DNA from 3 places in the Saccharopolyspora gloriosae genome. Region 2 is predicted to be linked to each of the others. Evidence: riboswitches for the same ligand, from Rfam matches in the RefSeq annotation. Region 2 holds a riboswitch; each other region holds the start of a gene.
The links. Region 2 has a riboswitch for thiamine pyrophosphate ahead of thiC (phosphomethylpyrimidine synthase ThiC). Riboswitches for the same ligand answer to the same signal wherever they lie in the genome.

Region 1: another riboswitch for thiamine pyrophosphate. It lies ahead of thiD (bifunctional hydroxymethylpyrimidine kinase/phosphomethylpyrimidine kinase); the one in region 2 lies ahead of thiC (phosphomethylpyrimidine synthase ThiC).
Region 3: another riboswitch for thiamine pyrophosphate. It lies ahead of BJ969_RS02485 (thiamine ABC transporter substrate-binding protein); the one in region 2 lies ahead of thiC (phosphomethylpyrimidine synthase ThiC).

The regions. Positions count from the first base shown of each region.
Region 1 covers NZ_JACHIV010000001.1:878,526-888,493, reverse strand. The annotation lists gene BJ969_RS04245 (ABC transporter substrate-binding protein) at 194-1,126, shown strand; gene BJ969_RS04240 (hypothetical protein) at 1,263-2,222, shown strand; gene BJ969_RS04235 (hypothetical protein) at 2,237-2,656, shown strand; gene BJ969_RS04230 (polysaccharide pyruvyl transferase family protein) at 2,872-4,005, shown strand; gene BJ969_RS04225 (hypothetical protein) at 4,028-4,213, opposite strand; gene tenA (thiaminase II) at 4,534-5,247, opposite strand; gene thiD (bifunctional hydroxymethylpyrimidine kinase/phosphomethylpyrimidine kinase) at 5,273-6,106, opposite strand; TPP riboswitch at 6,100-6,198, opposite strand; gene BJ969_RS04210 (biotin/lipoyl attachment domain-containing protein) at 6,262-6,492, opposite strand; gene BJ969_RS04205 (hypothetical protein) at 6,791-7,060, shown strand; gene BJ969_RS04200 (hypothetical protein) at 7,136-7,873, shown strand; gene BJ969_RS04195 (hypothetical protein) at 7,958-8,347, opposite strand; gene BJ969_RS04190 (hypothetical protein) at 8,544-8,759, shown strand; gene BJ969_RS04185 (AMP-binding protein) at 8,864-9,968, shown strand, end outside.
Region 2 covers NZ_JACHIV010000001.1:6,040,283-6,050,250, reverse strand. The annotation lists gene BJ969_RS26250 (FUSC family protein) at 1-377, opposite strand, end outside; gene thiD (bifunctional hydroxymethylpyrimidine kinase/phosphomethylpyrimidine kinase) at 632-1,495, opposite strand; gene thiC (phosphomethylpyrimidine synthase ThiC) at 1,730-3,379, opposite strand; TPP riboswitch at 3,373-3,498, opposite strand; gene BJ969_RS26235 (Uma2 family endonuclease) at 3,624-4,019, shown strand; gene BJ969_RS26230 (peptide deformylase) at 4,023-4,604, opposite strand; gene BJ969_RS26225 (DUF3263 domain-containing protein) at 4,971-5,303, shown strand; gene BJ969_RS26220 (LytR C-terminal domain-containing protein) at 5,303-5,944, shown strand; gene BJ969_RS26215 (AAA family ATPase) at 6,321-8,543, opposite strand; gene pssA (CDP-diacylglycerol--serine O-phosphatidyltransferase) at 9,117-9,968, opposite strand, start outside.
Region 3 covers NZ_JACHIV010000001.1:514,506-524,473, reverse strand. The annotation lists gene BJ969_RS02505 (ABC transporter permease) at 1-102, shown strand, start outside; gene BJ969_RS02500 (GNAT family N-acetyltransferase) at 264-671, shown strand; gene BJ969_RS02495 (ABC transporter ATP-binding protein) at 680-1,717, opposite strand; gene BJ969_RS02490 (ABC transporter permease) at 1,717-3,315, opposite strand; gene BJ969_RS02485 (thiamine ABC transporter substrate-binding protein) at 3,312-4,358, opposite strand; TPP riboswitch at 4,404-4,514, opposite strand; gene BJ969_RS02480 (4a-hydroxytetrahydrobiopterin dehydratase) at 4,584-4,877, shown strand; gene BJ969_RS02475 (FAD-dependent oxidoreductase) at 4,880-5,839, opposite strand; gene BJ969_RS02470 (DUF6157 family protein) at 6,755-7,192, shown strand; gene BJ969_RS02465 (VOC family protein) at 7,257-7,601, shown strand; gene BJ969_RS02460 (hypothetical protein) at 8,237-8,449, shown strand; gene BJ969_RS02455 (hypothetical protein) at 8,641-8,829, opposite strand; gene BJ969_RS02450 (MerR family transcriptional regulator) at 8,896-9,102, shown strand; gene BJ969_RS02445 (HAD family hydrolase) at 9,138-9,788, opposite strand; gene BJ969_RS02440 (GntR family transcriptional regulator) at 9,785-9,968, opposite strand, start outside.

The DNA of each region.
Region 1 (9,968 bases), 5.2 Mb from region 2:
TCACGCGCGCCCACATCGACCTCGGCCTGGTGTGGTCGGCGTCCTGTCGCCGCCACCGCTGATCCGAGACGATCCCGCGCCACCCGCGCCCGTTCGCGCGTGCCGCACGACTACGCGCGCCCGAACCCCGGGCCGCGCACCGTTCCGCTCGACGCCCGGCCCGCTCTGCGACCGGGCCCGGAAAGGAAGCACGATGCGCACCTCTTCGGCCGCGAAGGCCTTCGCAGGCGGTTTCGCCCTGCTGTTGAGCGGAGTTCTGCTCGCGGGTTGCGGCCCCGTCCCCGATCCGGGCGCGGTCGCGCCGGGCCTCGACGCGCGCGCCGACGTCGTCTCCGGCGTCCAGCGCAGCGACGCCGCGGCAGCGCTGCTTCCCGCGTCGATCCGCGACAGCGGCGAGCTGCGCATCGGCCGTTCCGTCGGAGGTGCACCGCCGTCCGCGTTCTACCTGGAGGACAACCGCACCGCCGTGGGCCTCGACGTCGACATCGCCGAAGCGGTCGCCCGCAAGCTCGGTCTCCGCCTCGACGCGCAGGAGGCCGCCTTCGACACGATCCTCCCCGCGCTCGGCAGCGGGAAGTACGACGCGGGCACCGGCAACTTCGGCGTCACCGAGGAGCGCAAGAAGACCATCGACTTCGCCACCTACGTCCAGGACGGGCAGGGCTTCGCGGTCCGCGCGGGCGACCCCGGCGGTCCGATCACCGACGTGACCCGGCTGTGCGGGCGGACGGTCGGCACCACCAAGGGCACCACCTTCGAGGCCACCCTCACCGCGCACGCCCACCGGTGCGCCGAGATCGGCGAGCCCGCCTACCAGGTGCAGGTGTTCTCCGAGAGCAGCGCGCTGTACTCGGCGCTGGCCCAGCGCAAGATCGACGTGATCATGGGAGCCGTCAACGGCCTGCGCTACGCCGCGACGCAGCAGCCCGCGCTGGAGCTGCGCAACGAGTTCCGCAGGCTCGACGTCGGATTCGCGCTGGCCAAGGGCTCACCGCTGGCGCCGGCGCTGCGGGCGGCGGTGAACGAGCTGATCCACGACGGCGGCTACGCCCGCATCCTCGCCAAGTGGGGCGTCACGCCGTCGGCCATCCCGGAATCACAGGTCAGCCCGCCGGAGATCCACTGAGGACCGTCGGCCGGGGTTTTCCCGCCGATCACTACCTGATCAGGTGGTGCTCGCCCTCCTCCACCGCGCGCGGGGTCCGGATCAGACCTACTCTCCTCGGCGAGTCGACCCTCGCCTGTGGAGAGGAGTGTCCAACGTGGAGGACTCCGCACACGCCGTCGTCCCGCTCCGTCCCGGATTCGACATCCAGGTACGAGGTTTCCATCGCCGCCAGGTCACCGAGCACATCGAGTTGCTCGAGGATCAGCTGCGCATGGTCAGCATCGATCGCAACGAGGCGGTGGCGCTGAATTCCGATCTGCGCCGCCTCTGCGACGACGCGCGGCACGACCTCGCCGAAGCCGAACTCCGCCTCAAACGCATCGAAGCCTCCGACACCGGTTTGCCGCACGCCTCGCAACGCGTGCAGAACATGCTGTCGTTGGCCGAGGAGGAAGTGCAGACGCTGCGCGAACAAGCGCAGCGCCAGGCACAGACCATGCGTGGCAGCGCGGAATACGAAGCCCAACAACTGATCAGCGCGGCCGAGCAGGCCGCCGAGGACATGCGCAGCGAATGCTCCCGCCTGGTCGACGAGCTCGACGCCAGGCAGCGCCAGATCCGCCGGGAGCACGAGCAGAGCCTCGCCGAGATCCGGGAACGCGAGCGCGTCATGCGCCACAACATCCGGGACGAGTACAAGGCGGTGGTCACGGCCGCGAAGGAAGAGGCCGACGAGCTGCTGTCGCGCACCCGGTGGGAATGCGGGCAGCGCGATGCCGAGACCGAGCAGCTGCGGCTCGACGTGCTGCAGGACCTGCACACCAAGCAGGCCCGCATGGAGGAGCTCCGCACCGCCGTTCTGTCCTCTTTGGACAGCGTCGGACGGTTGGTCGGCGCCACCACCAACGAGATCGGCGCGCAGGAGATCGACAACGTCATCGACGCCGAACTCGTCGGCGAACCGGCGCAGCACGTGTGGCTGCCGGAACCACGAGGGGACACCCAGAGCTACCTGATCCCGCTGGGTTCCCCGCTCATGCCGACGAGCTCCGGTGACGCGGAGCCCGCCGCCGACACCGACAGCGAACCGACCGACGCCGTCCAGCGGAACTGATTCGGAGCGAGCACGTGGACCTGATCGTCATCTCCTTCGCCGGTGGTGCCGTGGTGGCAGCAGTGATCTTCTGGCCGCTGCTGCGCCGCGCCCGCCGCCGGGCGCACGCGGACACCCCGCCCACCGGCAAGCACGCGCTGCGCACCCCGCAGCAGCAGGCGAAGCCCACCGGCGACACCGCTCGCCCCGCTGCGGCCGAACCGGACGCGCGCCCCGCAGAGGCCGCGCCGGAACGTGCGGACATCCCGCACCAGGAGACCGCCGCCGACCGCTCCGCGGAGCCGTTGCCGGACCGGCCCGAAACCGACGGAGCGCTCGGGGTCAGCGTCGCGACGCTGCCGACGGCGCTGTTCGAAGAGCACTACGAGGCGAAGTTCCGCCGCACCCGCGACCGCATCGAACGCCTCCGCAACCAACTGCACGAGCAGAACTGAATTCGCCGAACACGATCAACGGCGGCAACGCACCGGTATTACCACCGAGTCGTTGTCGCCGTTTTGCGTCGCCCGCCGCCGAGTGGAGCACAGCGGCGCCGCTGAACGCCCCGCCAGGCGGCGGCCCGGGATGCCTCCGAGCGGAGCCGCGCCCACCGTGTTGTTAGGTTCGGCGCCTGCGCGCGCGCCGCGACCCCGAACGGTGGAGATCTCCAGTGACCAGTTCCGCAACACGCCCCACGCTGTACCTGGTCGCCACGACCGGGAACCCGAACTACGGCGACGAGCTGATCGCCGCGACCTGGCTGAAATACCTGGCCAAGGTCGCCCCCGACAGCGAGGTGTGGGTGGACTGCCCCAACCCCGGTCCCAGCGAGGTGCTGCTGGGGCACCTGCACCCGCACGTCCGGTTCACCGACACGCTGTGGCGGCTGTGCTGGTCCGCGCCCTCCGACGAGCCGTGGGAAGTGGCGTCGTTCGTGCAGCACGCCATGATCAACCCGGGGCTCGCGCCGCACTGGCTGGCCGGCATCGAACTCGCCGCGCGGGCCGACCTGGTGCACATCATCGGCGGCGGGTTCATCAACGGGATCTGGCCGCGGCACTACGGGTTGCTGGCCGGCGCGGTCGCCGCGGTGCGCCGCTCCGGCGGGCGCGCGGTGATGACCGGGCAGGGCCTGTGGCCCGCGCCGGAGGAGGCGCACCCGCTGGTGCGCAACCTCGCTTCGCAGTTCGAGCTGATCGACGTCCGCGACGAGCCGTCCGCGGAGCTGCTCAACTCCGCGGGCCAGCTCACCGCGACCGGTGACGACATGTTCTTCGGCATCGAGCCGGAGCTGTACCGCACCGACGACCTGCGGGACGTGATGATCTGCCTGCAGTCGGACCTGCTGGACGTCACGGTGCCCGCGCTGGCCGGTTTCCTGCTCGACACGCTGCGCGCCTGGGACGTGCACCCGGAGCAGGTCGGGATCATCGAGGGAATCCCGCGGGTGGATCGGGAGGTCTTCGCGCTGGTCGAGCACGACCTGCCCGGTTCCCGGTTCTACGCCTTCTCCGAGATCATGGATCACGGCCTGCCCGCCGCCGCCGGTCAGCGCTGGTTGTCCACCCGGTTCCACATGCACCTGATGGCCGCGGCCGCCGGTGCGCACGGCGTCGCCGTGTCGATCAACTCCGGGTACTACACGAACAAGCACCGCTCGTTGATCCAGCGCGGCTCCGGCTGGGGCCTCAGCGAAGGGCTGCAGGTTCCGCCGCCGCCGCAGGAAGGCGGGTACGAGCAGTCCACGCTCGCCGCGCTGCAAGAGGCCAAGTCGAAGCTGGCCTGGTCGATCTACGGGGACTGACGCCGCCGGGCGGCGGCGTGCTTCACGCCGCCGCCTGCTCCGGTCCGCTCGCCGAAATCCCGCCCTGCGTCGCCGGATGCAGGACGTGGATCTCGGCGTCGGGTTTCTCGGCTTCCGCTTCCGCCTGGGCCGCCGCCGCGTCGCGTCGGCGGTCGGCGATGTAGAAGGGCGCTGCGGCCAGCACCGGCACCAGCATCCCCGCCAGCATGATCACAATAGAAGTACCCGTACTCAAAGGTCACCGAATCCCGCCGCCGCGGTGAGAAGAAGTCCCACGTCTGAACACGCCGAACGAACGTGTCGTAAACCTCATCGTCGTGGCGGAGGGTGTTCGTTAACACCACTCGAAAGTGCTCCTGATCACGAATTGATCGCGCCGCCGCAGCGCCTCTGACCACCCGACTCTCCGGTTCCACGCGCACCCGATCGACGCTACTCAGGGTGATCAAAAATCTCGGCCGTCGAGCCGCCCTCGCGACAGGGCGAAGCCTCGTGCGCAGGGAAGAACCGTGCCGCCGCAACGAGTTCTCAGGCCGGGAGCCAGCGCGCCGTCGGCCACTGCTCGCGATTCCACGCGCCGTCCCAGAACATCCACTCGTACTCGCTGGCGCGCGCGAACGCGGCCAGCATCCGCTGCCGCATCGGCGCATCGGCCGCCGCCGCGACCCGGTCCACGAGCTCGCGGGCGTTGAGCACCGCCGCCGCGAACTCGTCGTCGGCGTACGTCTCGATCCACCGCCGGTACGGGTGGCCCGACACGTCCCCGACGGCGGCCAGGATCTCGCTGCCCACGTGCTGGTACACCCAGAAGCACGGCAGGATCGCCGCCAGCAGCACCGGATACGGCTCCACCAGCGCGCTGCCGCGCAAGAACGAGGTGTAGGCCGTGCACGACGGCGAGGTCACCACCCCGGCGAGGTCGGCCTCGGTGAGCCCGAACTCCTCCACGTACCCGGCGTGCAACCGGCGTTCCTCCACCAGCGCGCCTTGCGCCGCACCGGCCAGGAACGCCGCGTCGGCGGGGTCCTCCGCCCGCGTGGACGCCGCGGTCAGCGCCTGCGCGAAACCGACCAGGTACCGCGCGTCCTGCACGATGTAGAACGCGAACCGCTCCCGGTCCAGCGCGCCGTCGGTGAGTGCCGCGTTGAACGGGTGCTCGACGATGGCCTGCTGCAACGCGGCGGTGTGCTCCCACGCGCCCGCGCAGAAACCGCCGGGCGGTGGGGCGGGAAGCCTGCTCATGAACGGTCCCTCCAGGAGATCGGGTTCACCACCAGCGGTGGAAGTGGTGCACGGGGCCGTGCCCCCGGCCCACGTCCAGCCGGTCCGCGGCGCGCAACGCCTCGGTCAGGTACTCCTTGCCGTCGCGGACCGCCGAGGACCAGTCCGGCCGCTGCGGGCGCAGTGCCGCGATGGCCGCCGACAACGTGCACCCGGTGCCGTGGTCGTTCGTGGTCTCGATCCGCTCGCGGCGCAGGAACTCGGCTTCGCCGTCGCCGCGGAAGAGGTCGAGGCTCGCCGCCTCGCGCAGATGCCCGCCCTTGAGCAGCACCTGCTTGGCGCCCAAGCCGGTCAGCCGCTCGGCCTGCCCGGCCATCCCGCCGGAGTCGGTGATCTCCCGCTCCCCCAGCAGATCCGCTGCCTCCGGCAGGTTCGGCGTGATCAGGTCCACTCGCGGCAGCAGCTCGTCGCGCAGCACCGCGACCGCCTCGTCGGCGAGCAGCCGGTGCCCGCTCTTGGCGACCATCACCGGATCCAGCACCACGTGCGGCGGCGCGTAGCGGTCGAGCACGGCCACGACCGCGCGGATCACCCCGGTTCCCGCCAGCATCCCGATCTTCACCGCGTCCACCCGCACGTCGTCGAGCAGCGTGGTGAGCTGGGAGGTGACGAACTCCGGCGGTACTTCCCGCACCTCGGCGACGCCGGTGGTGGTCTGCGCGACCAGCGCCGTCACCACCGACATGCCGTAGGCGCCGTTGGCGGAGAAGGCTTTCAGGTCGGCTTGAATCCCGGCACCGCCGCTGGGGTCGGTTCCGGCGATCGTCAGCACGTTGGGAACGGGCCGGGCGAATTCCGGCCGGGCAGCACGAACGGTCACGTGGGTGACGTCCCTCCGCTAGCACGAACTAGGTCAGGTTCGACGGGTCTGCTCTCAGCCCGGCCGCTCGCCGGGCACCCCGCGTCACTGCCCCCAACCTAGCAAGCACGGTCAACCCGCCGGAGTCGCCGATCTCGCCGTGCCCTGCGCCGCTCTCATTCGATGAGCCCGATGACCGCTCCCGCGGCGAAGTGCTCGCCCGCCGCGCCCTGCCGCCACAACGTGCCCGAGGCGGAGGCGCGCACGGTGCGCCGGACGCCGTCGGTCACCACCTCCGCGACGGCGGTGCCGCTGCGCACCGGGGCGCCGTCGGCCGCCAGCCAGCGGGCGAGGACCCCCGGCTCGTGCGGATCCTGCCGCGGCCAGGGGAAGTGCAGGTCCGTCACGAGCACACGCCTCCGCAATCGATCATCGTTGCGGTCAGCATGAGCGGTGATCCTTCTCACCACAAGCGAAGCGCGTGCTCGGCTTCGTACGTCGAGTGGCCCAGCGCGGCATCCGCGCCGGACCGAGGGTGCTCCGCCGAACAGCCGCATTAACACGATCGGAGCAGCGCAGCCAGTCATTCCAGTAGCCACGCGAATGCAACGTGCGAGCTGATCGATCCGTCTAGAGTTCGAGATCCGGCCAAGCGGATCGAAGCGCGGCTCGGGACGTCCTGACAGGTATGGGGGTGGGAGCGAAGTGTTCCCCGATCAAGAGCACGTCTGGTGGATCGTCGGAGCAGGGCAGCGGGTCCGGCACGCGATCACGGTGCGCCCCGGTGCCAGACCCGCCGGTGATCCGGTGACCGCGCTGTGCGCGACGACGATCAAACTCCCGCACGAGACCTGGCCGGCCACCAAGGAACCGTCGAGCCGCCGCATCACCGAGCGTTGCCCGGAGTGCGAGCAGCACGTCGACGAACAGCTGGAGCGCGACCGGGATCTCGTGGTCACCACCTGGGACGCGTGAGCGCGAGCGAAGTCACACATCCGACCGCTGATCACCTAGTGAGGCGACCCTGCGTGGCGGATTAAAGTTGACGCAATGGACACCACTGCCGACGCCCCTCAGTCCGCCCGCTCCCGCCGCTCGACCCGGCCGGATCCGGCGAAGGTCTGGGCTCCGCTGGCCGGTCTCGCCGATGCCGCGGCGCAGAGCGGGACGTCCGGAGCCGTCGCGATCACCCGCGGATTCGACCGCAACAGCAGGCTGCGCGCCAAGGCGCTGCGCGACCTGCTGGAGGAGCGGAACGTCGCGGCCATCGAGATCACGCCCGCGGTGGGCAGCGAACGCCTGCTCGCCGACACCGAGATCACCTCCGTGGTGAACCTCATCGGACCCGGTTCCTGGGCTCCCCACCGGCTGGCCGCGAAGCTGCGCACGCCGCTGCTGGCTCCGCGCGCGGAGGAGAACTCCGAGCAGGACGAGGTCGCCAGGGACGTCATCGGCGTCACCGGTGCCGAAGGGGCGCGCGACGTCGCCCTCTCGCACGTCGCGGTGCGCCCGGAGTCCGACGGCGAGGGCAGCCTCATCGTCACCGCCGACGGCGAACCGCTGTCGGTGCCAGGTGGCGCCGCCGCGATCACCTTGCGCGAGCAGCGGCTGGAGATCCAGCTCGCCGGACCGGACTTCGCCGAGCAGACCTTCACCGCGGCCGAGGTCCGGGTGGAGACGGCCGACGCGCCGCACCGCCTGGTCCGCGACGAACTGCCCATCGCGGAGTTCGAGGGCGCGCTGACCTTCACCGCCGAGCCGCGGGGCCTGGTCGTCCGACCGGTCTGACCGAACCCGCGCGATACGCACGCACCGAGCCGCTGCTCACCGGCCGACGCCACCGGGCAGCGGCTTCGTCGTGTCCGGGCCCGGTCACAGCACCCGGTTGAGCAGCGCCGTCAGCGCCGCGAGCACCACTCCCACCAGGGCCAGCGTGAGCGGTGAGAGCGTGCCGGGGAACAGCGCGTTGCCGACCGCCCACCAGAGCACCAGCAGCGCGACGAGGGCGAGCAGCGCGCTCGTGACGGCCATCAGCGGCCGGTAGCGCGGCACCGCCCGCAGGTTGGCCCGGGCCACGGGTGTCATCCGGCGCACCGTGATCGCCACCGGCAGCACCACGAGCGCCACGACGAGCACGCCCAGCAGCGAGTCCGACCGGGTCGGGGCGGAGCCGAGCCCGAGCAGCAATCCCAGCACTCCGATCGCGAGCACCAGCAGCACCCGGTGCAGCGTGCGCCACAGCAGCCTGTCGTAACCAGCCATGATCGCAGTGTCCCAGGACGTGCCCGGACCCCCTAGAGCGCGCTCGCTCCCGCGCCGGGCCGCCACTCCGGGTGAGCACCGGCGTGGGAAATCTACGATTAATCAAGCGAACACCCGTCACGTCAGTGATCCTGAGGCGTCTCAGCCACGAGAGCGCACCGCACAGGCGCGTTCGGCGCAGAGGGAGGAGGTCGGCGTGGTCAGCAGCGAACAGTGGCAGGTCAGCTGCCGCGATGTCGCGGGCAGGCGGCGGAGCATGGCGGTGTACGTGCAGCAGGGCAACGTTGTCGTGGTCGCACCGCCTGGGGAGACCGCCGTGCTGGCACCATTGGAGGCGGGTCGGCTGCGAGCAGCGATACGGGAGGCCGTGGTGGCCGCCGCAGCGCCGGAACAGAGCATTTCGGACCAGTGAACCCTTCCCCCGCGCCTCCCCTCAAGGCATTATCTACTGACGAGTAGTTAAATCGGAGGAGACGCGTGGCGATGTGGCGACGGCCGGCGAAACGGACACGAGAGGTGGCGGCGGACGTCGTCGCCCGAGCCAAGGGGGACCGCCTCAGCTCCGGCTTGCACACGCTGTGGCTGCTGGTCCGGCAAGGCGTGGTGCGGCCGATGCGCCCGGACAAACTGGTGCGCATCGTGTTCGCGTGGCGGCGCTGGGGGGTGACTCCCGCGCTCGGCTACGCCGTCGCCGCCATCCGGCACCCGGACCGGCCCGCCGTGATCGACGAACGCGGCGCGCTGAGCTTCCTCGAACTGGAGCAGCGCACCACCCGCCTGGCGAAGGGCCTGCGCGCCCGCGGCATCCGCGACACCAGCCGGGTCGCCGTGCTGTGCCGCAACCACCACGGGCTCGTCGAGACGATCGTGGCCTGCGGCAAGCTCGGCGTGGACGTGGTGCTGCTCAACACCGGCCTGCGCCCGCAGCAGGTGCGCACCGTGCTGGCCGAGCAGCAGGCCGACCTGCTGGTGACCGACGTCGAGTTCACCGAAGACCTCGACATCGCGGACGACCTCGACGTGGTCCTCGCCTGGACCGAGGGCACCACCCGCAAGGCCACGCTGGAACACCTCATCGGCAGCTCCACGGGCGGCGCGCTGCCGCGCAGGCCCCGGCACGCGCGGATCATCGTGCTCACCTCCGGCACCACCGGCACGCCGAAGGGAGCCCGCAGGCCCGCCCCGCCCGGCGTCGGACCGGCGGCGACGATCATGTCGCGGATGCCGCTGCGCGCCGGCGAGCGGATCCTGCTGGCGGCGCCGATCTTCCACACCTGGGGACTGGCGGCGTTCCAGCTGAGCTCCGCGATCGGCGCGACGCTGGTGCTGCGCCGCAAGTTCGAACCGCAGCAGGCGCTAGCCGCGGTCCAACGCCACCGCGCTACCGCGATGTTCATGGTCCCGGTGATGCTGCAGCGCATCCTCGACCTGCCGCGGGAGGCGCTGCGGCCCTACGACACGTCGTCGCTGCGCATCGTCGCCGCCAGCGGTTCGGCGCTGCCCGCCGACCTGGCCACCCGCTTCCAGGGGGTCTTCGGCGAGGTGCTCTACAACTTCTACGGCTCGACCGAGGCGTCCTGGGTCAGCATCGCGAATCCGCGGGACCTAGCCGAGTCCCCCG
Region 2 (9,968 bases):
GCGAAGGTCTGGCCGCTGACCCGGTACTGCTCGCCGAGCGCGGGCAGCATGCCGGAGCCGAACACGACCGCCGCGACCAGCAGCCCGGCCAGCACCGGGATGCCGTCCAGCAGCGGCCCGACCGCCATCACCAGCACCAGCGCGGGCCCGAACCACGAGAACCGGTGCAGGTCCGAGCGCAGCGACTGGCCCCCGGCGGCGACCAGCGCGAACACGGCGGTGAGCCCGCCGATGAGCGCGGGCGTGCGCAGGTCGAGCAGCCAGCCGACGGCGGTCGCGGCCACCGCGGTGACCAGCACCGCCATTGCGTACTGGCGTTGTCTGAGGTCGGGGGCACCGGCCTCGGTGTTCAGCCCGGCGATCAGCCGGTTCTTCATGGTCGTCCACCCGGATGCTGCCACGGCGGTCGCTTCGCTCCTGACGTTCTCGTTGCGTGTGCGGGGGGCAGGCGCAGCGCGCGCGTCGCCGGTGCTCACCGGCGGGGGCTGCCGCATGCCTCACGCTTTATGTCGACGAAACCCGCCTTGTGAGTTACCCGTGGCGTTGAAAATCACCCGATCCGGTAACTCAAGTCTCGATTTCGGCCTGTTCCGTGGTCGAGCCCGTCTCAACTACGCGTCTGTCCGCCGGATCAGAGCGAGCGCGGGCTCACCCGCCAGAACGTCGACACCGGCCCCACGCCCGAGCCGAGCGGGTACGCGTGCTCCACGCTGCGCGTCACGAACCGCTTGCCGGCGGCGACGGCGTCCGGCATCGACGCGCCCTTCGCCAGCGCGGCCGTGATCGCCGAGGCGAACACGTCGCCCGCGCCGTGCGTGTGCTCCGTCGAATAGCGCGGGCCGGGCAGCGGGATCGCGTCGGTGCCGTTGAACAGCAGGTCCACGCACTCCGGGTCGTCGAGCAGGTGGCCGCTCTTGATCAGCACCCAGTCGGGGCCGAAGTCGTGGATCGCCTTCGCCGCGTCCAGCAGGTCGTCCCGGCTGCGCGCCTCCAGGCCGGTGAGCAGCCGGACCTCGTCGAGGTTCGGCGTCACCAGCGTGGCGCGCGGGAAGGCCTGGTAGCGCAGGGCGTCGAGGGCGTCCGGGCGCAGCAGCGGCTCACCGCTGCGGGACGCGGCGACGGGGTCGACGACGAACGGGGTGCGGCCGGTGCGCCCGATGCCGTGCTCGTCGCAGACCGCGACGACGGCTTCGATCGTCGCCGCCGACGACAGCACCCCGGTCTTCGCCGCGTCCACCCCGATGTCGGAGGCGACGGCGGCGATCTGCGCGGCGACGGTCTCCGGCGGGATCTCCACGAGCCCGGTGACGCCGACGGTGTTCTGCACGGTCACCGCGGTCACGGCCGTCATGCCGTGCACCCCGCAGGAGAAGAAGGCCCGGAGGTCGGCGTGCATGCCGGCGCTGCCGCCGGAGTCGGAACCGGCGATGGTCAGCGCCGTCGGCGGCGCCGTGTCGTGCGCCGGTTGTCGCAGGTGGGCGGGTGTCGCGTGCATCCGGCCCATGCTACGACCCCTTCCCGCCGACGATCCGGCCCGTGTGGAACCTGCCGATGCGAAACACCCGAGCACTGCCCGCCGTGCCCGGAAGCGAGTGAACGGACCGTTCGTCCGAACCCGTTGGGCAAGCGGTCCGTTCACCTCGAATCGGGAGCGCCGCCGCGGGTGCTCGGAAGCGGGTGAACGGACCGTTCGTCCAGCCGGATGGGACGAACGGTCCGTTCACTCCGGTCAGTTGACGATGGGGAGGTAGACCTCGCCGCCGGAGCCGGTGAACTCCTCGGACTTCTCCCGCATGCCTTCCTCGATCGCCTCGACGCTGGTGAGGCCGTGCTTCTCGGCGTAGTCGCGCACGTCCTGGGTGATCTTCATGGAGCAGAACTTCGGCCCGCACATCGAGCAGAAGTGCGCGGTCTTCGCGGGTTCCGCGGGCAGCGTCTGGTCGTGGTAGGCCTTCGCGGTGTCGGGGTCGAGCGCCAGGTGGAACTGGTCGGTCCAGCGGAACTCGAAGCGCGCCTTCGACAGCGCGTCGTCCCACTCCTGAGCGCGCGGATGCCCCTTGGCGAGGTCACCGGCGTGCGCGGCGATCTTGTAGGTGATCACCCCGGTCTTCACGTCGTCCCGGTCGGGCAGTCCGAGGTGCTCCTTCGGCGTGACGTAGCAGAGCATCGCCGTGCCGGCCTGCGCGATCATCGCCGCGCCGATCCCGGAGGTGATGTGGTCGTAGGCGGGCGCGATGTCGGTGGTCAGCGGCCCCAGCGTGTAGAACGGCGCCTCGTCGCACAGCTCCTCCTCGAGCCGCACGTTCTCCGCGATCTTGTGCATCGGCACGTGGCCGGGGCCTTCGATCATCACCTGCACGTCGTGTTCGCGGGCGATGCGGGTGAGCTCGCCGAGCGTCTCCAGTTCGGCGAACTGGGCGCGGTCGTTGGCGTCGGCGATGGAGCCGGGGCGCAGGCCGTCGCCGAGGGAGAAGGTGACGTCGTAGTCGCGCAGGATCTCGCACAGCTCGGAGAAGTGCGTGTAGAGGAAGCTCTCGCGGTGGTGCGCCAGGCACCACGCGGCCATGATCGAGCCGCCGCGGGAGACGATGCCGGTGACGCGCTGCGCGGTCAGCGGCACGTACCGCAGCAGCACTCCGGCGTGCACGGTCATGTAGTCGACGCCCTGCTCGCACTGTTCGATCACGGTGTCCCGGTAGATCTCCCAGGTCAGCCGGGCCGGGTCGCCGTTGACCTTCTCCAGCGCCTGGTAGATCGGCACGGTGCCGACCGGCACCGGCGAGTTGCGCAGGATGCGCTCGCGCGTCTCGTGGATGCGCTTGCCGGTGGACAGGTCCATGATCGTGTCGGCGCCCCAGCGGGCCGCCCACACCATCTTCTCGACCTCCTCCTCCACCGACGAGGTCACCGCCGAGTTGCCGATGTTCGCGTTGACCTTCACCAGGAACTTCTTCCCGATGATCATCGGTTCGCTCTCGGGGTGGCACCGGTTGGCGGGCAGCACCGCGCGACCGCGGGCGATCTCGTCGCGCACCAGCTCGGCGGGCAGGTCCTCGCGGGCGGCGACGAACTCCATCTCGCGGGTGATCACGCCCGCCTTCGCCCAGGCCAGCTGCGTCCGGTGCTCGGCGGACCAGCCGGCGCGGGTCTCCGGGAGTCCTTTGTGGACGTCGATGGTCGCGGTGTCGTCGGTGTAGGGCCCGGAGGTGTCGTAGACGTCGAGGTGCTCGCCGTTGCTGAGCTCGATCCGGCGGGCGGGCACCCGCAGGCCGCCGACCTCGCGGTGCACCTTGCGGGAACCGCTGATCGGCCCGGTGGTCACACCGGTCCCGGTGGCATTCGAGTCCGCAGTGGACAGAGGGGGACGCACGTCGGCCATGGCCGTTCACTCCCTACGCCGGCATTATCCGGTCAGGTTCAGGCGGTCGGCGGCCCCGGATCGGATGATCCAGCCGCCCTCTCAGCCCGCTTCCGGTGCGAGCTCCCGCGATCAGTTGTCGGCGCCGACGTTAGCCGCGCCGCCACGGTCTGCCAAGCCCCGATTCGGGTCGATGACGGCGCGGCGGATCAGGGATAGGCTGTCTAGCAGGGAAAACGAACTCTTGTCAGACCTGGAGGTTACAGTGCGCGACGACACCAGCACAGGAGGTGATCGCGTTGTGAGTGCTGCACCGGTGCTCCAGGAATCGTCCTGGGAGACGTTTCTGCTGGTGGCTTTGCGGGAGCGAATGACACCGGCGGTCGTGTTGCCGGGCGAAGACGCCCTGCTCGCCGTGGAGATCACGTCGAAGAGCGGTGCCGAGACCGACCGCGGCGCCAAGCACAAGGCGTACGCGCAGGCCGGAATTCCGCTGTACCTGCTCATCGACCGCTTCGCGCCGCGCTGGCCCACGGTCACGCTGTTCTCCGAACCCGATGGCGACGCCTACCGGGAATCGCACGCCGTCCCGTTCGGGAAGCCGATCGAGCTGCCGTCGCCGTTCGACGTCACGCTGGAAACGCAGGACTTCCCGCGGTGAGGCTCAGTCCTCGTCGTCGGCGAACGGGTCGCCTTCGACCGCCGGGTCCCAGGAGTGGCCGGGAAGGCCCCAGCCGTTGCGCTTGACCGCTTTCTTCGCCGCGCGCGCGTTGCGCCCGATCAGCCGGTTCAAGTACAGGTAGCCGTCCAGGTGGTCGGTCTCGTGCTGCAGGCAGCGGGCGAAGAACCCGGTGCCCTCGACCTCCACGGGCGAGCCGTCCACGTCGAACCCGGTGACCTTCGCCCAGCTCGCCCGCCCGGTCGGGAACGCCTCGCCGGGCACCGACAGGCAGCCTTCCCAGTCATCGTCCGGGTCCGGCATCGTCTCGGGGATCGCGCTCGTCTCCAGCGTCGGGTTGACCACCACGCCGCGGTGCCGCACGCCCTCGTCGTCGGGGCAGTCGTAGACGAAGACCCGCAGGTCGACGCCGATCTGGGTGGCTGCGAGCCCGGCACCGTTGGCGGCGGTGTTCGTCTCGAACATGTCGTCGACCAGGGTGCGCAGCGCCTCGTCGAAGTGCTCGACGGGGCGGGTGGGGTGGTGCAGAACCGGGTCGCCCACGATGCGGATCGGGTGAACAGCCATGCGGCGGAGGATATCGGTACGCCGCCGCGACCCGCCTCGGGCGTGGCCGTTCGCGCGGCGCGCGACGCCCATCGGAGTGATCTTCGTCGGGCGGTTCGCGGATCTCCGCCGAGGGCGTGTTGGCCGCGCACGGCCTTCGGGGACGCGTGATGTAATGGGGGCGGAATCACACGCGTGTGATTCCGGCGAACGCGGGGGTCCCCGGATCGCGACGCGAGGAGCCAGATGGACGCCGCCCAGATGCTGACCGTGCACGAGATCGCCCGGCAGTGCGAGGAATTGGCGCGTACCGACGGGCAGCGCGAAGCGGCTCCGGAACCGGTGCCCGGCAGGCACTTGCGGCCGGTCGACCCGCCCACCGAGCCGCTGCCGCGAGTTCCCGCCGAACCGTCCACATCGGACGATTCGGCGTTCGCGGAACGGGCGGCGGGTGCCTCGGCCGATCGGGAGCTCGGCGATCGCGAGCTGAGCATCCTCGCGTTCGAACGGCAGTGGTGGAAGGGCGCGGGCGGCAAGGAACGGGCCATCCGCGAGCTGTTCGACATGTCCGGCACGCGGTACTACCAGGTGCTGAACAACCTGTTGGACGACCCGGCGGCGGCCAGGGTGGATCCGATGCTGATCAAACGTTTGCGCAAGGTGCGGGCGAGTCGGCAGCGTGCCCGGCAGGCCCGCCGACTGGGAATCGAGTGGCACTGATGACTTCCGGGGAACCCCCGACCAGCCCGTCCGCCGCGAAGATCGGCGGTTACGCCCTCATCGGAGCGGGCGCGCTCTCGGCCGTGATCGGCCTGACGACCTTGGTCTCCGGCGGCTCGGATGACGCCGCGGCGCCGCCGGTCGATCAGCAGCAGACGGAGGCGCCGCTGCCGCCGTTGCCGCCGCTGCCCGCGAGTTCCGAGGAACCGCCGCCGTCCTCGTCGATCGCGCAGCCGCCGCCCGCCGCCGAGGAGCCGCCGCAGCTGCCGGATCCCGAGCCGCAGGCCCCGCCGGTGAACCAGCCGCGCCCGGAAGCGCCGGACGCCGAGCACGGCCGGCAGCACATCGTCGTGCGGGTCTACAACAACAGCACCATCAAGGGCTTGGCGCACCGGGCCGCCGACGACTTCCGCAGCGTCGGCTACGAGGTCCCGGAGGTCGGCAACTACGCGCGCGGCACGATCCCCACGACGACCGTCTACTACCGCCCCGGCACCGCCGAGGAGGCGCAGGCCAAGGAGGTCGCCGCTGCGTTCCAGGCCCGAGCGGAACCCCGCTTCGAAGGAGTCGGCGACGCGAGCCCCGGCGTAATAGCCATCATCACCAACGACTACAAGGGCCTAGGCAAGGGCGGCAAGTAACCCCCGCTCCAGCAAAGCCCCCGTCCCAACGAAACCGCGCCCCAGACAGGCAAACCCCCGCCTGCGTGCCTGGCGGCGAAGCCGTGCCTTGGACGAGCGAAGCGAAGTCTGCCTGGCGGCCGAAGGCCGTGCCTCGCGGCGTAGCCGTGCAGTAGGCGGGCGAAGCCACGCTTGCCTTGCGGCCGTAGGCCGTGCCTGTATGTGCGAAGCACATAGCCCACGTCAAAAAGCCGCTCACCCGCGGGTTCTCAGCCGGTCTCTCGCGAGGACGGCTTTTTCCCTCGTGGCGGAGCCACTTGGGAAAAAGATCCCGCAGCGAGAGACCGGCTGAGGTTCCGCCACCCGACCACCCGAGCAAAACGACCGGCTCAAACCCTCAACGACGTGAATCAGCGTAGGACTGCAGGGTTGCTAGTTGGTCGGGGTCCAGCGAGGGGCGGACTGCTCGGCGGGCGGCGTCGAGGTGCGCGGCGGAAACTTCGGCGGCGTCGAGGGATTCGCGCATCGCGGTGAGCGCGGCTTCGCGGACGAGGGCGGCGCAGTCGGCGGCGGAGTAGCCGTCGAGGTCGGCGGCCACCGCAGCCAGGTCCACGTCGGGGGTGAGCGGGGTGTTCTTCGCCGCGGAGCGCAGGATTTCCGCCCGCGCGTGCTGGTCCGGCGGCGGGACGTAGACCAGGCGTTCCAGTCTGCCGGGGCGCAGCAGGGCCGGGTCGACGAGTTCGGGGCGGTTGGTCGCGCCGAGCACCACCACGTCCCGCATGGGTTCGACGCCGTCGAGTTCGGTGAGCAGCGCCGCCACGACGCGGTCTCCGACGCCGGAGTCGCTGGATTGGCCGCGTCGCGGTGCGAGTGCGTCCACTTCGTCGAGGAAGATCAGGGTGGGGGCGGCGTTGGCGGCGCGCAGGAACAGTTCGCGCACGGCTCGTTCGGATTCGCCGACGAACTTGTCCATCAGTTCGGCGCCTTTGACGGACAGCACGTTGAGCCGTCCGCTGCCCGCGAGCGCCCGGATCAGGAACGTCTTGCCGCAGCCCGGTGGCCCGTACAGCAGCACGCCGCGCGGTGGTTCCACGCCGAGCCGGGTGAACGAGTCCGGGTAGCGCAGCGGCCACAGCACCGTTTCGGTGAGCGATTGCTTGACGTCGACCATGTTGCCCACGTCGTCCAGGGTGAGCCCGCCGGTGCGCAGGTCGTCCGATGTGGACATCGAGATGGGGCGCACGGAGGACAGCGCGGCGATGAGGTCGTGCTGGGAGAGGGTGGGTTCGGCCGCGTTGTCGCGGTGGCGCAGCGCGGCGCGCACCGCGGATTCCCGGCACAGCGCCACCAGGTCGGCCGCGGCGAAGCCCGGTGTCCGTTCGGCGAGTTCGCCGAGTTCCACGTCGGCGGCGAGCGGCGTGTTGCGCAGCAGCACGCGCAGCAGTTCCACGCGGGTCGCGGAGTCGGGGAGTCCGATGGTCAGTTCCCGGTCGATCCGGCCGGGTTCGCGCAGCCGGGGGTCGACGGATTGGGGTTGTGCGCTGGTGACGACGATGGCGACCCGCTCGGCGTTCATCGCGGCGGTGAGCGCGTCGAGCGCGACGGTCGCCAGGGGCGGCGGTTCGGTGGCGGGCAGCAGGCTGTCCACGTCGGTGAGCAGCAGCACGCAGTTCCGGCCGTTCGCGGCGATCTCCGTGGCGCGGTCCAGGGATTCTTGGAGGCGTCGGGCGGCGCCGCGGGATTCGAGGGCGGCGATGCTGGGCGCGGTGACTTCGACGAGTTCCGCGGACACGGAGGCCGCGACCGAGCGCACCAGGGTGGCTTTGCCGACACCGGACGGGCCGCTGACGAGCACGCCGAGCCGGGCGGTGGCGCCGAGCCGGTGCAGCAGTTCCGGTTGTTCGAACGACAACCGGAGCCATTCGGCGAGCCGGTTCGCGGTCTCGCGCGATCCGGCGAGGTCGCTGACGGGGACGGCGGGTTCGGTGGGCGCCACCGGGGAGGGAGGTGCGGCGGGGCCGACTTCCTCGGGTTCGGCGGGCGCGCTCGGGGCGGGTTCGGGGGAGCCGCGCCAAGTGACCACAGTGGACGGTTGCACGGTGGCGGGGCCGTCCGGATCGGTGGCGGCGATGGTGATCAGCTCGTTGGTCCAGGTCGTGCCGATCGACGCGGAGAGCCTGCTGCGGACCTGCCCGGCGTGGGCCGCCGTCGACGGGGCGAGGTCCTGCGGCAGCAGCGACACGGTGTCCCCCGGCCGGAAGACCTTGCCGGTCAGCGCCAGCCTGATCACTTCCGGCGGAGCCGCGGCGGTGGCGAGCCGGGAACCGGCCACCGTGACCCGCCGAGCGGGGGTCGCCCGCACCGGCGCGACGCCGACTTCGGCGCCTTCACCGAGTCCCAGGTTCATCAGGGCCACGTCGTCGACGAGCACCACGCCCGCCGGCCCGCCGCGGTCCGCGGCGGCGGCCAACGCCACCGTCACCCGAGCCCCGGTGAGCGCCACCGCGTCCCACGGCCGCAACCCCAACGCGTCGAGCACTTCCGGGTGCAACCGCACCACACCACGACGGGTGTCGGCAGCGGACGGCGACAAGCGAACGTTCAAGGTCAAGGACGGCACACCACCGACCCTAGCCGTCCCCGACCCCACCCCTCACCCGCAAACCCACCCCGAAGCCAGCGGGCACCCCTTACCGGCCCGAACCAACGCACCGAACGAAGGAAGCGAAGCCGAGCAGCAAGCGGACGAAGCCCACTTGCCTAGCGAAGGCCGTGCCTTGGGCGGCGAAGCGAGCCTGCCTTGCGGCCGTAGGCCGTGCTTCGCGGCATAGCCGTGCCTTGCGGCGGAGCCGTGCTCTGGGCGGCGAAGCAAGCCTGCTTTGCGGCCGTAGGCCGTGCCTTGCTCTGGGGCGGACGAAGTCACGCCTGCCCTTGCGGCGAAGCCGTGCCTTGCGGCGAAGCCGTGCCTTGGGCGGACGAAGTCACGCCTGCCTTGCGGCCATAGGCCGTGCCTGTATTCGCGCAGCGAATAGCCCACGCAAGCAAGCCGACCACCCGCGGGTTCTCAGCGTCCTTCTCGCGAGGACAGCTTTTTCCCTCGTGGCGGAGCCACTTGGGAAAAAGATCCCGCAGCGAGAAGGACGCTGAGGTTCCGCCACCCGACCACCCGAGCAAAACGACCGGGCGGGCAGTCTCAGCGAGAACGATTCCCGCGGAGCCCGAGGCGGCGCCAGCTCAGGCGGGGGCCGTCCGGTCCGCGGTTGCGTCCCCGCCGCATCCGCTGCCGCGCGCCCGCGAGCGCGCGCCGGGGGTGCGGTGGGCGCAGTCCGAGGCGGCGCTGGGTGCGCCTGCGGATGGCGCGCCGTTCGCGGGGCGCGGCGGCCCACGCTTCGGGGTGCCGGACGAGCCAGCGGTGCCGGTACACGGCGTACGGGATGTGGATCAGGTACACCAGCAGCGCCACGGCCAGCGAGATCAGCGGGAACATGATGATCCCGGCGGCCAGCACGGCCACCAGCACCAGCAGCGGCGCCATCAGTCGCGGGGGGACCTTGACGGTCTTCAGCGACAGCGTGGGCACCCGGCTGACGGCGAGGGCGGCCACGGCCACCATCCACACCATCACGACGGGTTGCTGCGCCCACCAGCCGGCGTAGCCGAAGTGCGCGGTGAGCACGAGCGGCAGCAGGGCCAGGAGTCCCGCGGCGGGCGCGGGCACGCCGACGAAGAACTCCTTGCTGAACGCGGGCTGCTCGGTGTCGTCGAGCAGGGTGTTGAACCGCGCCAGCCGCAGGATCATGCACACCGCGAAGATCAGCGCCGCGATCCAGCCCGCCCGGTTGTCCTGCAGCTGCCACGCGTAGAGCGTCAGCGCCGGGGCCACGCCGAACGACATCGCGTCGGACAGCGAGTCGAGCTCGGCGCCCATCCGGGTGGAGGCGTCGAGCAGCCGGGCGATGCGGCCGTCGAGCCCGTCCAGCACGGCGGCGACGGCGACGGCGGCGATGGCCCCGGTGAGCTGGTGGTTCAGCGCGAACTGCACCGC
Region 3 (9,968 bases), 5.5 Mb from region 2:
ATCTTCACGGACACCTTGTCCACGGGCCTGCTGCGAGCCGGTTGCTACCTGGTCATCGGCCTGTCCGCGACGGTGTTGCGCATGGTCACCCGAGACGCGTGACCCCGTGCCCGCCTGAGCATCCGCGGACCGCGGAAGCTCAGGCGGGCCGTAACCCTGTGACCCGGTGCAGCGGGACGCCACCGCAGCCCGGACAACGCGTCGATCGCCGCCCCCCGGAAAATCGACGACAGCCGCAGCGAGCGGGCCCCTAGGCTGCGGGGGTGGAATTCGAAGTCGATGACGACCCGCGACGCGTCGATCGCGACGCCGTGTGGGAGTTCCTGTCCACCGAGGCGTACTGGGGCCGCAACCGGACCAGGGAAGCGTTCGACCGCCAAGTCGACGGCGCGTGGCGCATCGTCGCCGCCTACCGGAAGCAGGACGGCCGGTTGCTCGGCTTCGCCCGAGCCTTCTCGGACGGAGTGCTCAGCGCGTACCTCGCGGACGTGTTCGTCCTGCCCGCCGCGCGCGGGCACGGGGTGGGCGTCGAGCTGGTGCGGGCCATGATCGAGGACGGGCCGGGCCGGGACTTCCGGTGGATGCTGCACACGGCGGACGCGCACGGCCTGTACGAGCGGTTCGGATTCGCGGCGCCCGACTCGGATTTCCTGGAACGACCGTCCGGCTGAGCGGCCGTTCAGTCCCCGCCGACGAGCGCGATTCCGTCGGGGTCCAGCCTCAGCCGCACCTCGTCTTCGATCGCGGGCGCGTCGGCGATGTGCGCGACCGCCTCCACCCGGCCGAACTCGGGCACGTTCACCGCGAGCCGCACGTGATCGTGCCGGTGGACGCGTTCCCGCACGGTGCCGACCGGTTCGGCTCCGCCGGGGACGTCGGGCCGGGCCCGCTCGGCGCGCACTCCGGCGGCGCGCAGGCCGAGCCGCGCGTCGCCGTCCTTCGCGGTCACCTCGACGGTCCCCAGCGCGCAGGTCGCCGTTCCGTCGCGGACGGTCGCCGGTAGGAACGTGGTGCAGCCGAGGAATTCGGCCACTTCGTCGTCGGCGGGGTGCCGCCACAGCAGTGCGGGCGTGTCGGCCTGCAGGACCGCGCCCCGCGCCATGACGGCGACCCGATCGGCGAGGGTGAACGCCTCGTCGTGGTCGTGCGTGACGACCAGCGCGGTCGACGGGCCCTGCCCGAGCAGCGCGGCGAGGTCGACGGCGAGCCGTTCCCGGAGCATCCGGTCGAGCGCGGACAGCGGTTCGTCCAGCAGCAGCAGTTCCGGGTCGGCGGCGAGCGCGCGGGCGAGCGCGACCCGCTGGGCTTCGCCGCCGGATAGGTCGGTGACCCGGCGCGCGCCGTATCCGGCGAGGCCGACCAGCTCCAGCAGTTCCGCGACGCGCGCGGCTCGGGCGGCCCCGCCGACGCCGCGCATCCGCGGCCCGAAGCCGACGTTGCCCGCCACGTCGCGGTGCGGGAACAGCTGCCCGTCCTGGAAGACCATCCCGAACCTGCGCTGGTGCACCGGGACCGCGTCGAGGTCGCGCCCGTTCCAGCGCACCGCTCCCGCCGTGGGCCGTTCCAGCCCGGCGACGGTCCGCAGCAGGGTGGACTTGCCGCAACCGGACGGCCCGAGCAGCGCCAGGACCTCGCCGTCCAGCACGGACAGATCCACCTCTCGCACCGCCGTCGTCTCGCCGAAGCGGACGGTGAGCCCGTGCACTTCCAGCCCCATCAGAATTCCTCCACGGCGTCGGTACGTCCTCGGAGCCGCTCGATGAGCACGACGCCGAGCACGGTGACGATCATCAGCAACGTGCACGCGGCGTAGGCGAGTTGCGAATTGAGCTCGCCGGGCCTGCCGAGCAGCCGGGCGATGGCCACGGGCAGGGTCGGCGCGTCGGGCCGGGCGAGGAAGCCGGTGGCACCGAACTCGCCGAGCGCGATGACGAATCCGAAACCCGCCGCGGCCAGCACGGTTCGCGCGGCGAGCGGAACGTCGATCTCGCGCCGGACCCGCCACGGCCCGGCGCCCAACGTCGCGGCGGCCTGGCGCAGTCGTTCGTCGATGGCCCGCAGCACCGGCAGCACCATGCGGATCACCAGCGGTGTCACCACCAGCGCTTGCGCGAACGGCACCAGCAGCGGCGAGGTCCGCAGATCTCCCGGCAGCGAACCGAGCGTGATCAGGTACCCGAAGCCGACGGTCACCGCGGACACGCCCAGCGGCAGCATCAGGGCCAGGTCGAGGCTTTCGGCGACGGCCCGGCGCCGGATCGCGACGAGCACGAAAGACGCCAGCAGCCCGAACAGCAGCGCCATCCAGGTCGCGTCGACGGCGGTGCGCACCGAGTTGAGCGCCGCTTCGAGCCCGGTGACCTCCAACGTCCCGTTCTGCCCGGTGCCCAGCAGCGCCCGGTACCCCGCGAGCCCCCACCCGTCCCTGGTGGACACCGATCGCAGCAGCAAGGTCACGATCGGCGTGCCGAGCCCGCACAGCACCAGCCCGGCGAGCCCGACGACCCACCACTCCGCTCCCTGCGGACGCCGCGCGGTGTCGGACGGCGCGCGCAGCCGCAGCGCCGTTTCCCGGCGTCGTCGCGCGACGGTCGCGACCAGCAGCGCGGCGACGACGGCCGCGAGCTGCAGCAGCGACAGCGCCGCCGCGCCGGGGAGGTCCAGCAGCTGCACGGTGCGCAGGTAGATCTCCGTCTCCAGCGTCCGCAGCTCACCACCCCCGAGCACCAGCACCACGCCGAAGCTGGTGGCGCTGAACAGGAACACGACCGAGGCGGCCGATCCCAGTGCGGGCAGCAGCGCGGGCAGCGTCACCGAGGTGAACGCGCGCAACCGGCTCGCGCCGAGCGATCGGGCAGCGTCCTCCATCCGCCGGTCGAGGTGGCTCCACAGCCCGCTCACGGTGCGCGCGACGACGGCGACGTTGAAGAACGCGTTGGCCAGCACGATCGCGAGCACCCCGGCATCGGCGCCGAACAACGCCCGGAACGCCATGCCCACCACGATCGTCGGCAGCACGAACGGCACGGTCACCGCGACCCGCAGCAGCCCGCGGCCGGGGACCGCGAGCCGGGCCAGCACGTAGGCCAGCGGCAGTCCCGCCAGCAACGCGACGGCGGTGGACGCGGCGGCTTGCCCGAGCGTGAAGCCCACGAGCCGCCACGTCGACGGCTCGACCAGCACCGCCCCGGCTTCACCGCGCAGTCCCAGCCCGACGATCGCCGCGACGGGCCAGGCGAAGAACAGCCCGAGGAAACCGAGCACGATCACCGCGGCGAGCGCCACGGGCAACCGCCGGCGGAGGCCGTGGTTCATCCCCGCACCAGCGTCCGCCACTGCTCCACCCAGCGGTCCCGGTTGCGTTCCACCTCGGCGGCGGGCAGCTCCGCCGGGTCCTGCGGCAGCGGCGCGCTCTCCGCCCAGCCCGGAGGCAGCGCGACCCCGTCGACCGCGGGGTACACGTACATCTGGTCCGGCACCTGCGCTTGGAATTCAGGTGAGAGCAGGAAGTCGACGACTTCACCGGCGGCCTGCGGGTCCTTCGCCCCGGCCAGCACACCGGCGTACTCGACCTGCCGGTAGCAGGTGTCGAGCAGTGCCCGAGTCCGGGGCCGACCGGTCTCGTCGACCTCCGCTGCGGGCGAGGAGGCGTAGGACAGCACGATCGGCCGCGGCCCCTGCCCGGTGGCTCCGGAGAAGTCCTGGTTGTAGGCCTCTTCCCACCCGGCGGAGAGCTTCACGTCGTTCGCGGTCAGGTCCCGCCAGTAGTCCTGCCAGCCGGGATCGCCGAAGGCGGCGACGGTGCCGAGCAGGAACGCGAGCCCGGGTGAGGACGTCGTCGGGTCCGGTAACGCGATCAGCCCGCGGTAGCGGGGGTCGGTGAGGTCGCGCAACGTCGCGGGCTCCGGCACCCGGTGCTGCGCGAACCAGCCGGTGTCGATGTTCAGGCACACGTCGGCGACGTCGATCGCGGTGAGCCGCTGCTCCTGGTCCTGCGCGTACCGCTGCGGTCCGCGTTCGGCCGCGGCGGACCGGTGCGGCGCGAACACGCCTGCGCCGAGCGCGCGGGACGCGAACGTCGAGTCGACGCCGTAGGCGACGTCGCCGAGCGGCGCGGCTCGGGACAGCACCAGCTTGTTCGTCAGCTCGCCCGCGTCACCGCTGTTGCGGACTTCCAGGTGGATGCCGCTGCGCCGTTCGAAGTCGGCGAGCACGGCGGGGTCGGCGACGAACGAATCGTGCGCGACGAGCGTGACGGTGCGCGCGGCGGGCTCCGGGCCGGAGCTCCCGATGAGCGAGCACCCGGTGGTGAGCGAGGCGACCGCAAGGGCGGCGACCCAGCGCAGGTAACGGTTCAACGGTCCTCCCGAGCAGCACACGGCAACGGCCACGTGTGCAACGTCGAGCTGATCGCGACACCTCCCTGCGCCGGCATGATCCGGTTCAGGTGCGGACGGTCGAGGGGATTCGCCCCTCCTCTCAGCCCAGCGCGCTGGACTCCCGTGGCGACGGCAGTCTACGTGTCACCGCTCCGGGTGGGGCCGACGGTCGCAATCCGGCCGGTCGACCACCACCATGGAGCCATGACCGAACTGCTGAACGACACCCAGGTCGCCGAAGCGCTCGCCGGACTGCCGGAGTGGGCCCAGGACGGAACCACGATCACGCGGACGGTGGAGTTCGCGAGCTTCCCGCAGGCCATCCAGGGCGTGAACCGGATCGCGGAGATCGCCGAGAGCGAGAACCACCACCCGGACATCGACATCCGCTGGCGCAAGGTCACGTTCTCGCTGTCGACGCATTCGCAGGGCGGCATCACGGCGAAGGACGTCACGCTGGCGGAGGAGATCGACGGGGTCGTCGACGCCCTGTCCTGACCTCAGCCGGTCAGCACCAGCTCGGCGGCTTCCGCGGCGCAGCCCCAGGACAGCGCGACGCCGCACCCGGAGTGCCCGTAGTTGTGCACGACGGTGCCGCCGCCGAACCGCTCGACCTCCAGCCTGACCGCGTCCCGTCCGGGGCGGAGTCCCACGGTCTCGCCGAGCACGTCGGCTCCGGCGAGCAGCGGTTCGACGTGCGCGCAGCGCCGCAGGATGGCGGCGCCCGCTTCGCGTCCGGGGATGCGCGACCAGTCCTGGTCGACCGCGGTACCGCCGAGCACCACGTGGTCGCCGTGCGGCATGTACGCGGTGAACTCGGGGCCGGCTCCGATCTCCACGAAGTACTCGGTGACACCGGGGTTGCGCACGACGACGTGCTGGCCCCGCACGGGACGCACTCCGGGATCGCCGACGAGTTCGTGCGCGCCCACTCCGGTGCAGTTCACGACCCTGCCCGCTTCCTCGACCGCTTCGACCAGCGAGGACACCGGGCTGAGCAGCAGTTCCCCACCGGCGGCCCGGAACCGCTCGGTGAGGTGGTCGAGGTAGCGCGGCATGTCGATCAGCGGCGCGGTCGCCCGGTAGCCGCTGACGAACCCGTCCGGTAGCTCGTCGGGTGCGCAACGGCGCAGGTCGGGCAGCAGCAGCGCCTCGGGCGGCAGCTGGTCGCCGAGGTCGACGCGGGCCGCCATCCGCCCGGCGGCGAGGTGCACGCCGCTGGTGTCGTCGGCGGCGAGTTCGACGAGGCGGTGGTAGGTGCGGGCGACCCAGCCCTGAACGCGGTCGGCGGGTTGCAGCAGCGCCGGCCCCCACATCGCCCCGGCGACGGCCGAGGTGGTCTCGGCGGGCCGTTCGTCGGTGCGGATGCGCACCGGGACACCGGCTTCGGCGAGGGTGACGGCGGTGCTGAGACCGGTCACTCCGGCACCGATGACCAGGACGGGCTCGGTGGTAGCCATCTTCGGCACGCTAGCAGCGATGCCCGCTGCGCACGGCCCGCTTCGACGGGCGCGGGCGGACGGTGGCCGTCACCCCGTCGACGGCGGGGCGGGAGCAGTGCTCGAACGGTGCGGGGTGGGCGGCGGCGCCCGCCGCATCGCGCGCGGCGGGCTATCCCGCGAAATCGCGGATTTCGCCTGCTAGTCCTCAAGAATGGTGATCGTTCCGGTGTCACCACAGTTACCGCAACCCTTGCCGTTGCAGTCCCCGCAGATCGAGGTGATGAGCTGCATGGGCACAACTTAAAGCGGCCGGTAACGCCATGCGAATCATGACACCCGGCGCTTCTACCAGCAGCTGAGCGGCACCAGCGCTCAGCTACCGGCACCTCGCAACGTTTCACCCGAATGTGCCGGATCCGCATTCGGCACTCCGGAGAATTCCGCGTGAGCCGCACCCCGACCCCCGATCAGGGGTCAACCGATCGACAACGACAGCAATCGTTTCCCGGCACCTCCGCTCGAACGCATCGCGGCCCGTTCTCCGGCCAACCCGAGACCGGCTTCCCGAATCGCACCGGCTTCCGCGCTCCTCCCCGGTACGCCGTCAACTTGAACCCGATCTACCTGCGGATTCCTCGCCGCGGCAGTCACCCAGGACTGACCGCCCATCTTTGATCTTGTATTTCCAGGTGAGCGGCGTTCGTGGTCGTTTGTCCTGTCAGCGGCGAAGCCGCTGAGCAGTGACCAGCCTGAGCAACAAGACCACCGGCGGGTTCTCAGCGGCTTCCTCGCGAGGACAGCGATTTCGCCGTGCACGGCATACATCAGAAATCGCGATCACACCGGCAAAAGGGCAGCGAGGAAGCCGCTGAGGTTCCGCTGAGCGACCCGCTACGCAAAACCGAGGTCGAAGACAGGCAGTAAAGTTGCGCCATGGAGCGGGTGGATTACGTGGACACGTTCATCGCCGTGGCCGAGGACTGCCCGGCGAAGACGGGAACGGTGCCCCCGGCCAAGGGCGATGATCCTTCTGTCTCCGCGCGCACCTACGCGCTGATCGCGGGGCATCCGTACGAGTTCACGTCCGGCGACGTCCTGTTCACCGTCTTCGCGGATCGGCAGGGCATCCCGGACGAAGATCGGGTCCACGCCCGCCTCGAGTTCTTCGCGCGCAGCCAGCCGTGCCTGCGTTCCTCCCAGCTCGGCAAGCGCTACGGCTGGGGCATCCACGCCGACGCCCGCGGCCGCCTGGCCTTGTACGCCGTGGACGGCCCGGAGTACGCGGAGTTCACCTCCGGCCGGCGAAGCGCCGACTCGGGCGCACCGATCACCCTCACGAGGGCCATGCGCAACTCGCGCGCGCGGCCGTGATCACCGTTCGCGCGGAACCCGGCGGCACTGGCCACGACGTCGGCGACCGCCGCATACTCCGGCGGTGGACCTCAAACGAGCCGTGCCGATCCTGACCGTGCCCGAGCTGCCCACCGCCGTCGCGGCGTACCAGCGAGTGCTGGGGTTGGACGTGCTGATGGACCACGGCTGGATCGCCACCTTGGGCAGCGGCGGCACGGCCCAGTTCAGCCTCATGACCACCGACCGCACCGCCCCCTGCAACCCCGTCGCGTCGCTGGACGTCGCCGACGTCGACTCCGCGCACGACGAGGTCGTGCGCCAGGGCTTCGAGGTCGTCCACCCGCTGACCGACGAGGAGTGGGGCGTTCGGCGCTTCTTCTTCCGCGACCCCGGCGGCAACGTCATCAACGTGCTCACCCACCGCTGACCCCGCCCCGACGCAACCCTCAGGAGCAACGCCGCCGGTCACACGTTGAAGCGGAACGAATTTGCGCGGACGCGCTACCAGCGAAAACATCCGCGATAGCTGCCCTGACCTGCTCAGACGTTGTCTGCAACTTATCAACGTTTGGCGGCCGTTTTTGGCGTCCTGACGAGCGGCTGACGAATGATCACGTCGCACCACCTGCCCGCTGCCCTCACCCCGTCGACCTGGCTTCAGCCCGATCAGGTCGTGTCAAGGGGGCCACCTCTGAGCTTCACCGTACCGGTAGCTCGGGGGCGGCCCCCTTGACGCGTCCTGATAGCCCGTGTGGAGGTCGATGGGGTGAGGGCACGCCAGCATCCCCCTGAACCGCGGGCTACCGCATCCGCCCCTCACCCTGTTGGCCTGCCGCCCGGCGAGGGCATCCGTGGTCCGCGTTCAGCCCTAATGCCGGCATAAATCCCACCGGCAGAAAACCCCTGGTCAGCACTCCTTGAAGGGGACCACAGCCAGGCAACCCACTACGCCCGGCGAGACGAGGCCGCCCGTAGGAACTGGCCAGACGACCACCATGTCCACGCGACCACACCGCGATTGATCGAGAGGCCGACCTCCTCACCAGGCGCGATCATCCCGGCATGGAACGAGTAACGATCAACTTGGATGACCTCACAGCCGCTGACCGCGAAGCGCTCCACAATCGCGCTCACAGCGACGGCAGGGAGATCGAAGACGTAGTGCTCGAACTGATCCGCGCGGGGCTCCACGGCTCGGTGCACAACGTCAACACCGGCCACGTGAGCGGACCCAGCATCCAGACCGGGCGCATCGACGGCGATATCAGCTTCTGAGGCCCCTTCACGCGCCCCTGGCCGCCTGCCTTCCGCCTTTGGGCCGCGCGCGGGTCGCCGGGACCGGCCGGAGGCCGCACGCCCGGCGTGCCCGCTTGCGCGGCCCAGCAAAACAGCAGGCAGGCGGCCCCGAAGGGGCCGCCCTTGATGAAGAAAAGAAACTCCTCACACGAACGCTGAGACCGCGACGGCTACTCGCTCGCGTCGATGATGAGTGGCGCATCGCCCTGAACCCGTAAAGCGTGGGCGAGATTGATCAAATCCTCGGCGAGCGCGTTCCGCTCCGCCGCCGTCATCTCGCCTGCGCCGAGGTCGAACGCCGCCTGATCAAGCGCCCATTGCATCTGGCGCGCTAGCACGCTGATCGCCCTAGTCTCCATCGGACAATCGTTGCATTCGATGCGTCCGTATACAAGCGTGGCCGATCGAGGGCAAGCGGGGCGTTTGTGGGTCATCGTTGCTGCGTGGCAGGCAGGCTTGTGCCTACGGGTGTGGCAGCGAAAGAGATCGGCGTGGATCGAGCGACGCTGGTCCGCTGGTGGCAGCGCGGCCTGGTCAAGCCGCCGGTGGTGACGGCTGGCGGTCATGCCCGTTGGGACACGGAAAGGCTTCGCCTGGATCTGCGGGCGCACCGCGAGCAAGAAGATGGGTGAAACACCGCTCGCCGTATCCAGCCGAAGCCCGCGTGCTAGCTCCTGAGTTCGCTCATGTGCTCGATGACGGCAGTGGGCTGGTGTGCTTCCAGTAGCTCCCGCTTGCCGCGCTTGTTCGCATAAGCGATCACTGGAATGCCGACCGCTTGAGCCGCGAAAACATCCGTCAGCGAATCTCCGATCATGACCGTGTCGCCGAGGCGCGCTTCCATCGCGGTCAACGCCTGGTTCAGCAAGAACGGATGAGGCTTCAAGAGCGCCGGGTCTGCACCCTCGCGGGCACTGATGCCCTCGACAAGTGGGCGCATCTCGTACATGTCGAGGTATGCCAAAACCGCCGCCTGCGAGTTGTTCGACACGATGAACACTCGCTGCTCCCGTTCTCGCAGAGTCCGTAAAAGGGCTTCTACTCCCGGCGTGGCCGGAGCGCTGGCGATGGCTCGAACTTCCAGCTCCCGCAACTTGCCTTCGACTAGTGCGGGCTGGTCGTCCTGCTCGGCTGCATGCTTGAGGACGTCGAACGGGTCTCGACTCTGGGCGACCGACCCAGGAAGCTCCCCGTCAAGGAACCCTCGCAACTCGTCGGCTACAACTCGGTCCGGCAACCCTCCAAACACGGCGCAGACGGGGCCGTCGAAGTCCAACAGCACGTGTCGACAGCCTGCGAGAATCCCGGCGGCGGTCACGGCGAAACCTCTCGGCCGACCGTGCTCCACACGCTGTCGAACCACATCTGCGATTGCTGCACGAAGATCCCACTCAGCGACTCGTCGCCAGGCTCAGTTGCGTAGTGCAACAGCGTGGCGTCCTTACCCATCAGATCCCACATTGGCGTGTCCTCGCCGTCTAGCGGGACCGTGTGCTCT